3 regions of the Paenibacillus sp. NMA1017 genome follow, and region 3 is predicted to be linked to each of the others. Evidence: riboswitches for the same ligand, from Rfam matches in the RefSeq annotation. Region 3 holds a riboswitch; each other region holds the start of a gene.

Region 1 (3,289 bases), on a different contig from region 3:
GACCGGACTTAATAATGTCCGGTCGTGCCTTTTGCAATAAACGGTATGATCGGCATGATGCATTTTTGAGTAGCGCAGGGATGGATTTGAATCTGGAGAAGCGGAGCGGTCGCCTTTGACGAGGGATTCTTACAACTAAATGTCTTATATAATCCGAAGAATCCCACGGCAACAGCGATCGTAAGATCAAATGCATTCCGTAGCGGGTAGTCAACTCATCATCAGAACGATCACCCAACCAATATAGAGAGGAAGTGGAGAGTTATGAAGCTCGTACTTTTGTCTGGTGGTTCCGGTAAAAGATTATGGCCTTTGTCCAACGATTCCCGTTCCAAACAATTTTTGAAGGTACTGGAGAGCCCGGAGGGGATTTCGGAATCCATGGTACAGCGGGTATGGAGACAATTGGGAGACAACGGATTATCAGAATCCTCGTTTATTGCGACAGGGAGAGCACAGGTCGAAATGATCCAGAGTCAGGTCGGGTCGAATACGCGCATCATTGTTGAGCCAGAACGCAGAGACACCTTTCCTGCGATTGCGCTGACAGCGACTTATCTATATTCCATTGCTGGTGTTTCACCTGATGAAATTATAGCTATATTGCCTGTAGATCCTTATGTTGAGGATGCTTTCTTCGCTTCCGTAGCCCAGCTGGAACATACGCTTCAGGAGAGTGAAGGCAAGCTTGCATTAATCGGGGTTGTCCCTTCCTATCCTTCAGAGAAATATGGTTACATTATTCCGAAAAACGATGCCACCCAAGGTAGCACAGGCTACCGCGAAGTGAGCCATTTTCAAGAGAAACCCGACCGGGAGCAGGCGGAGCGTCTGATTGAACGCAATGCTCTATGGAACTGCGGGGTTTTTGCATTCAAATTAAGTTATTTGCTGGATATCTTGGCATCCAAGGGGTTGCCGCTGAATTATGAAGAAATGCAAAAGCAATACGCATCTCTGGAAAAAATCAGCTTTGACTATGAAGTAGTCGAGAAGGAAAAGGATATCGTAGTTCTTCCGTATGATGGTTTTTGGAAGGATTTAGGTACCTGGAATACGCTCACAGAAGAAATGTCTAATCAACAAGTGGGCAGAGGTGTAGTAACGGAGGATTGCGTCAATACGAGTCTTATTAACGAGTTGGACATTCCTGTGGCGATCATTGGCACGAATGATCTGATTGTAGCTGCTAGCCCGGATGGCATTCTTGTGACCAATAAGGCAGAAAGTCCTCGCATTAAGGAAGTACTCAAGGCTCATGATCAGCGTCCAATGTATGAAGAACGTCGTTGGGGACAGTATCGGGTTGTGGATTATGTCAAGTATGACGAGGGTAACGAGGTATTGACCAAACGAATCCGCGTACGGAAAGGCAAAAATATCAGCTACCAGCTTCATTTCAAACGGAGTGAAATCTGGACCATCATTAGTGGTGAAGCGGAAATTATTTTGAATGAGAAGCTACACAAAGTAAAGGCTGGTGATGTAGTTCGCATTCCTGAAGGGACGAAGCATAGCATTTTGGCTGTGACCGATGTGGATTTTATTGAGGTGCAGACTGGCTCTGAATTGGTTGAAGAGGATATTGTCCGCTTTTGTATGGATTGGAATGAAATTTCCCGTCACCAATTTATCTCATAATTATTTTCGTAAAAACGAAAAAAAGACGAATTCATGAAAATTCATGGCCCAAACTGTCGAATTTGGGCGAAAACCTGTAAATTCATGAACATGACCTATTAAATTTTGGTAAAATAAAGTCGATACTTAGGGTAAGAAGGAATCCAAACTCCTTCCAACGATAAACGCAGCCCTGTCGAAAGGCAGGTACGCAAAGCTAAAGGGCCTTCCACAAGGATGGCAGCCTGGCTACCGAAAGGAAGAGCGAAAGTGAGATTCAATTTTATTCCTCTGTATCGACTGATACGTCATGTACTCCCCGTTGTTATGCTTTTTTCATTGTTGCCCGTCGGTTTTGGTGATTCTCTATCTGTCGCAAATGCTGCTTCATTACAACCTGTTAATTCGGACGCTTCTACTCAGGCCCGTGAACTATACAATTATTTACTCAACATCTCAGGGAAAAAAATAGTCACCGGTCAGCATGATTATTTGGAGAGTCCGGATGAATTAAGTAACAAGGTCCAAAAAATCAGTCAGGCATATGTAGGTGTACACGGCTATGAGATGGGAGCTATCTCTGGTCAATCTGACGCTACAGAAGCAGCGCAACGTAAAAATGTCGTCGATAGTGCTATCCGTTGGGACAGATCCGGTGGTATTGTGACGATGACTTTTCATGAAGCGCTACCAGGTAGGCCACTGACTTGGGCCAATGTACAGGCGAAAGTAAGTCAGACAGAGTTCAACAAATACGTGACCCCAGGTACTACGCAGTATAACCTTCTCATTGCCGATCTGGATAAGGTCGCTGTATCGTTAAAGCAGCTTCGTGATGCAGGGGTTCCGGTTTTGTGGAGACCTTACCACGAAATGAATGGCGACTGGTTCTGGTGGGGAAACAAAAATAATTTCAATCAGCTATGGAATATCATGTATGACCGTTTTACCAACACACATCAATTGAACAATCTGCTGTGGGTATGGAGTCCGAATGCGCCCAATTCGTATACTGTCCCGTATACCCCGAAATATCCTGGGGATGACAAAGTGGACATTTTGGCAGTAGACATTTACAACAATGATTTTAAGCAAAGTCATTACGAAGGTCTGCTCGGACTGGCACGGAATAAGCCGATTGCCATTGGGGAGCACGGTGAGATGCCTAGTTCTGAGGTATTGCAGGCTCAACCTAAATGGGTATATTCCATGACTTGGGGAAAGATGCTGACTGAGAATAACACAACAAATCAAATTCAGGATTATATGAATGATTCGAGGAGTTTGACGCGGGATGATGTGAAAAATGGATTGGAAACGATTCAACCCCCTGGGGCAGATATACCGACCTTACCGGACGAGGGACAAAGTGAGCCTATCCCGGCTCCGCCAGTAGTGATCGTTCCCCCAGCTCCGACTCCTCCTTCTGTTCCTGATGTGGTATATGTGAACGGGCTGCGTGGCGAATATTTTAACAATATGAATTTGAATGGAAGTCCTGCTTTGATCCGTACTGATAGCAAGCTGGACTACAACTGGCGTGCCAATGCAGCTGATCCAAAGGTGAATGCCGATCAGTTCTCGGTTCGCTGGACGGGTAAAATCAAACCGCAATATAGCGAGACCTATACGTTCGCAACGATATCTGATGATGGTATCCGTGTATGGG
Region 2 (3,289 bases), on a different contig from region 3:
AATATGACAACAGACCAAAAAAACAACGAGGGCCTCTGGAACGGCGAACCTATCGTAATTGTGCGCACTCCCTCCGCTTTTGCCAAGCAATCCCTTTTATATATTCAGGAATTAGGGTACTTCCAAAAAACTTCTGCTTTTACGGTGGAAAGAAAAGAACTCACCTCTTTTTTGCTTGTTTTTACGTTGTCTGGTAAGGGAGAATTACTATACCGGGACAAGAAATATATTTTAAAGCCTCATGATTTGTTTTTTATTAATTGTGAGGAGTATGTGCAATATAGCACCTCCGGTCATGAAGCCTGGGAGTTTATCAGTTTATACCTGTACGGCAACCTGATCGGAAACTTTTACGAACAATTTGCCAAGCACAATAAACCGGTAATATCCATGCATAATCCGTATATTATATTGGACAAACTGCATGCTCTGATTTGTGGGCAGTCTGACAGAAGTCTTTCCGCTGAACTGCTAACGTCCAGGCTCATTGGTGAAATACTGATGTGCATCTTGCAGCATCCCTATGATCACCAGCATGTGAATGCTGAAACCCTCAGCGAAGTACGTCGGGTACAGCAATATTTGGATCAGTCCTACTGTGAGCGAATAACACTGGACTCGCTGGCAGACATGTTTGAATTAAACAAGTTTAATCTGGCTAAAAATTTCAAAAAACAGATCGGTTTCTCTCCGATTGATTATCTCATTAATGTCCGTATCACGGCCGCTCAAAGCTGGCTTAAAACCAGTGACATGTCCATTGTGGATATCGCAAGGTACGTAGGGATTCCCAATACGAGCCATTTTATTAACCTGTTCAAGGAGCATGTAGGAGAAACACCTCATTCCTTCCGCAAAAAGTGGGGAAACCGTTCCAAGCTGTAAATGAGAGGTTACATGAAATCAGTTTGATAGATGATAGACGCACAAGCTATTCAAGTTAATGGCAAAGCTGTCGAAAGGCAGTGACGCAAAACTATAGGGCCTTCCTATCCGGATGGCAGCCAGCTACCAGATGAACGAGCTTTTTATTATGCCCTTTTTTACATAGATCCATCACAAATTGCTATGCCTATCTCGAGGAAAGCCCTGATCGCTATGATCAGGGCTTTTTTTCTATTGGGATAGTCATGTCAGCCTAGCATGCTGAATATACTAATTTCGAACGAAGCATTACCATATTACGATGAATAGGAGAATCACTTGGAGCATGAGAACAAAAATAAATGTAATGATCATTGCCTTATTGCTCATTGTCCAAAGCTTTTTCAGCGCAACGCTGGCTTACGCAGATGCTCCAGCCCCAGAACAGCCGCAGAGTGCTGTATCCGATCCTACACATCCCGTTACGGATGCTGTATACGTCGTCCCAAACCTTGAACCCCCTAGGGAGATTCCTCCAAATACGGTCCCCTTCGTTCAGGGAGCAGCCCGTTCAAAGTCTCAACATGATGCCGCTCCGCAGAGCATACTAACGAAGTTGAGCCTGACCGACGAAGCAGGGCGTGTCATTGATGCGGTATATAGTCCCGGCAGCCAATTCGACATCGGATCAGCCATCCAACTAGGCTATGAATGGGAGCTTCCTGACAATACGTATAAGGCAGGGGACACCTTTACCTTTCACTTACCAGAACAGTTTGTCATCTACACTGATATCTCATCTCCGTTAGTCACTACTGACGGAACCGTGGGATACTTCACAGTAGATCGTCAGGGCAAGGTGATCATGACCTTTAACCCATATGTAGAGAATCATTCCAATGTCAGCGGCAAACTGCAAATCAAAACCGAGTTTACGAAAGAAACGGTGAAAGGCAGTACAGAGATCATCATTGCGATTCCAATCAAAGGCGGGGTGCAAACGGTCATCGTGAATGTAAAACCCCAGTCAGGGCCAACCCTAAGCAAACAAGGGAAAATAGCTGGAACAAACCAGATCGACTGGACCATTGATGTGAACAAACAGCTAAATACCATAAAGCAGGCCCTCATTACCGATCCAATTCCTTCAGGACTGGAACTCAGAAGAGACTCTATCCGGCTCTATCATCTCCAAGTCAATATCGACGGCTCGACCGTTGTTCGAGACCTAGTAAATGCGAGTGAATATGCCATTGAGGCAGATCAAGCCGGGACAGGGTTTGTGATTCATTTTCAAGACGATAGCATGAACACGGCCTACCAGATTCAATATTTCACGCGCATTACTGGCGACGAAAATCGTTTTTCCAACACAGCGACGCTTTCAGGAGATGCGATAGAGGACGTTGCTGCTACCGCGACTGTTCAGGTAGAACGTGGTGAATTTTTGTCCAAAAAGGTTGAAAAATATGATCACGCCACACAAACACTCTCGTGGGCCATAAGATATAACTTCGGCGAGACAAAAATCCCCGAAGCCAAAGCTCTTTTAATTGATCATTTCAACAAAACTCAAGAATTGCTGCCCGGTTCTTTGAAAGTATTTAAGGGAAACACACTGGAGGAACTCCCATCGTGGGCGTATACTGTCATCCCAGTTGATTATCCGGACCGCAACGGCTTCAAACTTCAATTCAAACTCGACGTAGATTCAGCCTATACCATCCGATACCAGACCCAAGCCAGAGGCCGTGTCTATGAAAATGAAAAAGTCACAAACATCATAACCTCAGATGGAATCCAGAAGATCGTATCGACGGAAATCATAAGCGGAGTTATGACTAAAATGTATGACACACCCAATTACAACACCAAAATCATACCTTGGGTGATTACCATCAACACAGACTTGTACACCATGAAAAATATTGTCATTCAGGATGTGTTTCCAAACGGGGGCTTGGCCTTGTTGCCAGACACCCTGAAAATTCAAAGTGTTGACGGAACAACGGAGCTACGTGCGCCCACGGATTATGAGCTGATTCCGCTATCACAGGACTATAAACAAGGATTTACGCTCACTTTTCATAAAACCATTCAGAAAGCTTATACGATCAAGTATTCAACCACCTATAATAATGACTGGAAAACGGATACGACGAAGCCTGAGTTTCGTAATAAATCCATTATAGAATACCAGTTTGAAAACGGAGAAACATCATCGCATGCCGTGGAGTGCCCGATCTGGCCGGACTTTATGACCCAACGAAACGGTGCCAAGCAAGGAAGCTATAATGCGACCTCCAAGCTCATTACCTGGGACATTAAAGCTAACTACAATCGCAAGATCCTAAAGCACGCGGAAGTGAGAGACCCCTTGTTGCAAGGTCAGAAGTTACTGCCCGGCTCCGTAAAGGTATACGAT
Region 3 (3,289 bases):
TGTTGACAAAGGGACAGACGCAGTTGCTATCTTTTAAGCGTAAAGATGGATCGACCGTCAAGGCGCGAATTGTTCTGAATGAACCAGGTACAGGGCAACTTAGCGTTCGTGAGGAAGATTGATACAGGAGGAAAACTGATACAGGTAGAAAACAATGTTTTCAAAGATAGATAAAATAAGGATTTTTTTAGCCGTCATCAGGTGACTTCTGAATTCATCAGGAGTCATCCTTTTTTATATTCAGCACACCAAAAATCCCCATTAGAGATGTCTATATAACATTTTATTAAACATTTGTAAGCTTTCAACCGATAAAGAAATAGGGGTTATGCAAAAGTAAATTTTCCAGGTAGTTAATAATGAAAACTCTATGCGTAGCGTTCAAAAATAACTTCACTTAACGAATTGAACAATCAGGAAGTAAAGTTATGCGTTTTAAAACGAGAACTCAATCGTTTGACCAGAAAACTTTTTTACGGAAGATGGTGGAAGACCATGGAGGAGAAAACGGTAGCTGCAGCAGGTTTACAGCAATTACGCAAGCTGGGCAATTCAGATTTAAAGCTGTCCCCGCTTGGGCTCGGCTGCTGGCAGTTTAGCAACGGAAAAGGGATAGTCGGGAAATTCTGGCCGGTGCTGCGGCGGGAGGATATACGGCAAATCGTTCGGACTAGTTTGGAAGGTGGGATTAATTGGTTTGATACCGCTGAAGCATACGGTGGCGGACAGTCTGAGCAGCTACTGGCTGGCACGCTGAAAGAGATCGGAGGATCGCTCGCGGAGCAGGCGAATATCGCTACGAAATGGTGGCCTGCCTTTCGCACTGCAGGCAGTATCACAGCAACGATTGATGAACGTATTCGCCACTTGGATCAACGGACGATTCACCTTTATCAAGTGCATTCGCCTTACTCCTTTGCTTCGGTCGGTGCCGTGATGAATGCGATGGCTAAACTGGTCGAGCAAGAAAAGATTAAATATGTGGGTGTAAGCAACTTTTCCGCGCAACAAATACGTGAAGCTGATCGTGTGCTGCGAGAGCACGGCCTTCGCCTGGTTTCGAATCAGGTGAAATACAGCCTGCTTGACCGGAGAATCGAGCAGAACGGAATTCTGGACACGGCCAAAGAGCTCGGTGTGGCGATCATCGCCTACTCCCCGTTAATGCAGGGAATATTAAGTGGAAAATTCCATAAAAATCCCTCTCTGGTCAAGTCTATCAAGGGACCGCGCAAGTGGACAGCGGCATTCCGGGATTCGGGCCTGCAGAGATCGAAGCCGCTGATTGAGTTGCTGGAACAGATGGCTCAACAGTATAATGTGACGCCAACGCAGATTGCTCTGAATTGGCTGATTAACGCCCACGGAGAGAATGTATTTGCGATACCTGGGGCTTCAAAGGTACATCATGCCGAGGAAAATGTGAAGGCGATGCAGTTTACCTTGACAGCCGGAGAGATTGAGATAATCAGCAACGTTTCCAATCAAGTGCTGAGATCGAAGTAATCATGGCTAAAACAGTGAAAAAAAAGGGATATCGCCTCTTCTTCTGACGATGCTGGACGGCAAGGGCATGCTCCTTCCTTGCTAGAGATAAGCGGGACGTTTCTTGTAAGGACGTTCTTTTCTCCGTGGCGGCTATGCCCTGGAAATATTCTCCGCAGTAAGCTTGCTTGTTACTGATCAGTTGTGCAGATGGATATCTCGGAATCTCGGGGGGTGGATGAGGGGAATAACAAAATAAACTTGAGTTGTCGAACTACAGGAATTTGATGGATCACTGAAGTATCCCAATCAGCATCTAACAACGTATTGAAAAGATAAATAAAAATAAAACCTTCAGTTCACAAGGTTATCACCTACCGAATGGTAGGGAGAAGAAGTGCAAAAATATACTTATTTATTCCCGTTAATCGTAAACACCTCGAAAGTGGTGGACACAAAGCCATGGGTCTAAAGCTGCATTAAACAGCTATGATTGCCAGGTTGCCGAAGGAAACCGGACGAAATCTGCTATCTGTTTCTGTGTTTTTTTTATGGGAACAGACTTCTTTTAGTTGCAGCGGGAAAGCATTTGGGCATATGGAGTAAAAGGCATGGATGATTAAGAACAGGAGGAATTTTTATGGAAACGAGCATAATCACTATTAAGGAGTACCCGTTAAGCTCCTATCAGAAAGACATATGGTTCGAACAATGCATGCACCCTGGAAAACCTATTTACAACATTGGTGGATATGTTGAGGTTAAAGGAAACCTGGATTTGGCTATCCTTAAGGATTCCATGCAATTATTAATCAGGCAGAATGATTCCCTCAGTACCCGTTTTATTAATAAAAAGGGAGAACCTTATTTAACATTCCTGCCAGAAGTTGAATATGAAGTTCCGTTATATGATTTTTCGATGAATGAAAATCCAAATTCTTTTTGCATTAACTGGATGAAGGAGGAATTTTTAAAACCTTTTCAATCGGAGAACTATTATTTTCAATTTGATATATTGCAAGAGGCCCCGAATATATACTTCATTTTTCTTAAAGTTCATCATTTGGTGATCGATGGATGGGGATTTGCTCTCTTAGTCAGTCAAATGTTTGACAATTACAACAAATTGACGCAAGGAATTAGTGAAATGAACAGAACTGTCTATTCCTATGCTGATTTTATATCAGATAATCAGGATTATCTGAATTCTCCGGCCTTTTTAAAAGACAGGGAGTTCTGGAAGAACAAATATCAGACCATTCCCGAGCCTCTGTTGAGCAGAGGAGCGGACATTGATGATGGTGATGGCAATTCTGTTTGGAGCGATCGGCGAACCTTAACTATAAACAAGACCTTATACAATCGAATGATTGAATTTTGCAAAGAGGAAGGATGCTCATCATTCCATTACTTTTTAGGCATAATGTTTCTTTATTTCAGTAGGGTTAGCAACAGGAATGAAATGGTAATCGGCGTCCCGGTTTTTAACCGGGGTAAAGCGAAATATAAGCAGACTATGGGACATTTTGCCAACGTGCTGCCGCTGCGGATCAGCCCCGAAGAAGATATAAGCTTTAAAGGGCTGATAAAGAACATCAAACGTGAGCTTATGCAGTGCTATCGGCATCAGAAAATGTCTTTCGGTGAAATCTACCGGACGGTTTACGAGAATGTCCATGAGAAAGGGAAACTATTTGATATATCGCTTTCTTTCGAAGAACAGGAAAACAGAGAGAGCTTTATCGGCACAGCAACCCGGATTGTAAGCATGCCGCATCATCATGAAAGGAATGCACTCAATCTC

Evidence for each region. Region 3 has a riboswitch for cyclic di-GMP ahead of AC5ELV_RS04945 (condensation domain-containing protein). Riboswitches for the same ligand answer to the same signal wherever they lie in the genome.
Region 1: another riboswitch for cyclic di-GMP. It lies ahead of AC5ELV_RS16210 (glycosyl hydrolase); the one in region 3 lies ahead of AC5ELV_RS04945 (condensation domain-containing protein).
Region 2: another riboswitch for cyclic di-GMP. It lies ahead of AC5ELV_RS17370 (collagen binding domain-containing protein); the one in region 3 lies ahead of AC5ELV_RS04945 (condensation domain-containing protein).

What each region holds. Positions count from the first base shown of each region.
Region 1 covers NZ_JBZXYR010000006.1:54,353-57,641, reverse strand. The annotation lists gene AC5ELV_RS16215 (sugar phosphate nucleotidyltransferase) at 265-1,641, shown strand; cyclic di-GMP riboswitch class I at 1,797-1,877, shown strand; gene AC5ELV_RS16210 (glycosyl hydrolase) at 1,891-3,289, shown strand, end outside.
Region 2 covers NZ_JBZXYR010000007.1:32,168-35,456, reverse strand. The annotation lists gene AC5ELV_RS17375 (AraC family transcriptional regulator) at 4-885, shown strand; cyclic di-GMP riboswitch class I at 936-1,016, shown strand; gene AC5ELV_RS17370 (collagen binding domain-containing protein) at 1,211-3,289, shown strand, end outside.
Region 3 covers NZ_JBZXYR010000002.1:349-3,637, reverse strand. The annotation lists gene AC5ELV_RS04955 (type IA DNA topoisomerase) at 1-122, shown strand, start outside; gene AC5ELV_RS04950 (aldo/keto reductase) at 496-1,506, shown strand; cyclic di-GMP riboswitch class I at 1,905-1,994, shown strand; partial or broken gene AC5ELV_RS04945 (condensation domain-containing protein) at 2,126-3,289, shown strand, end outside.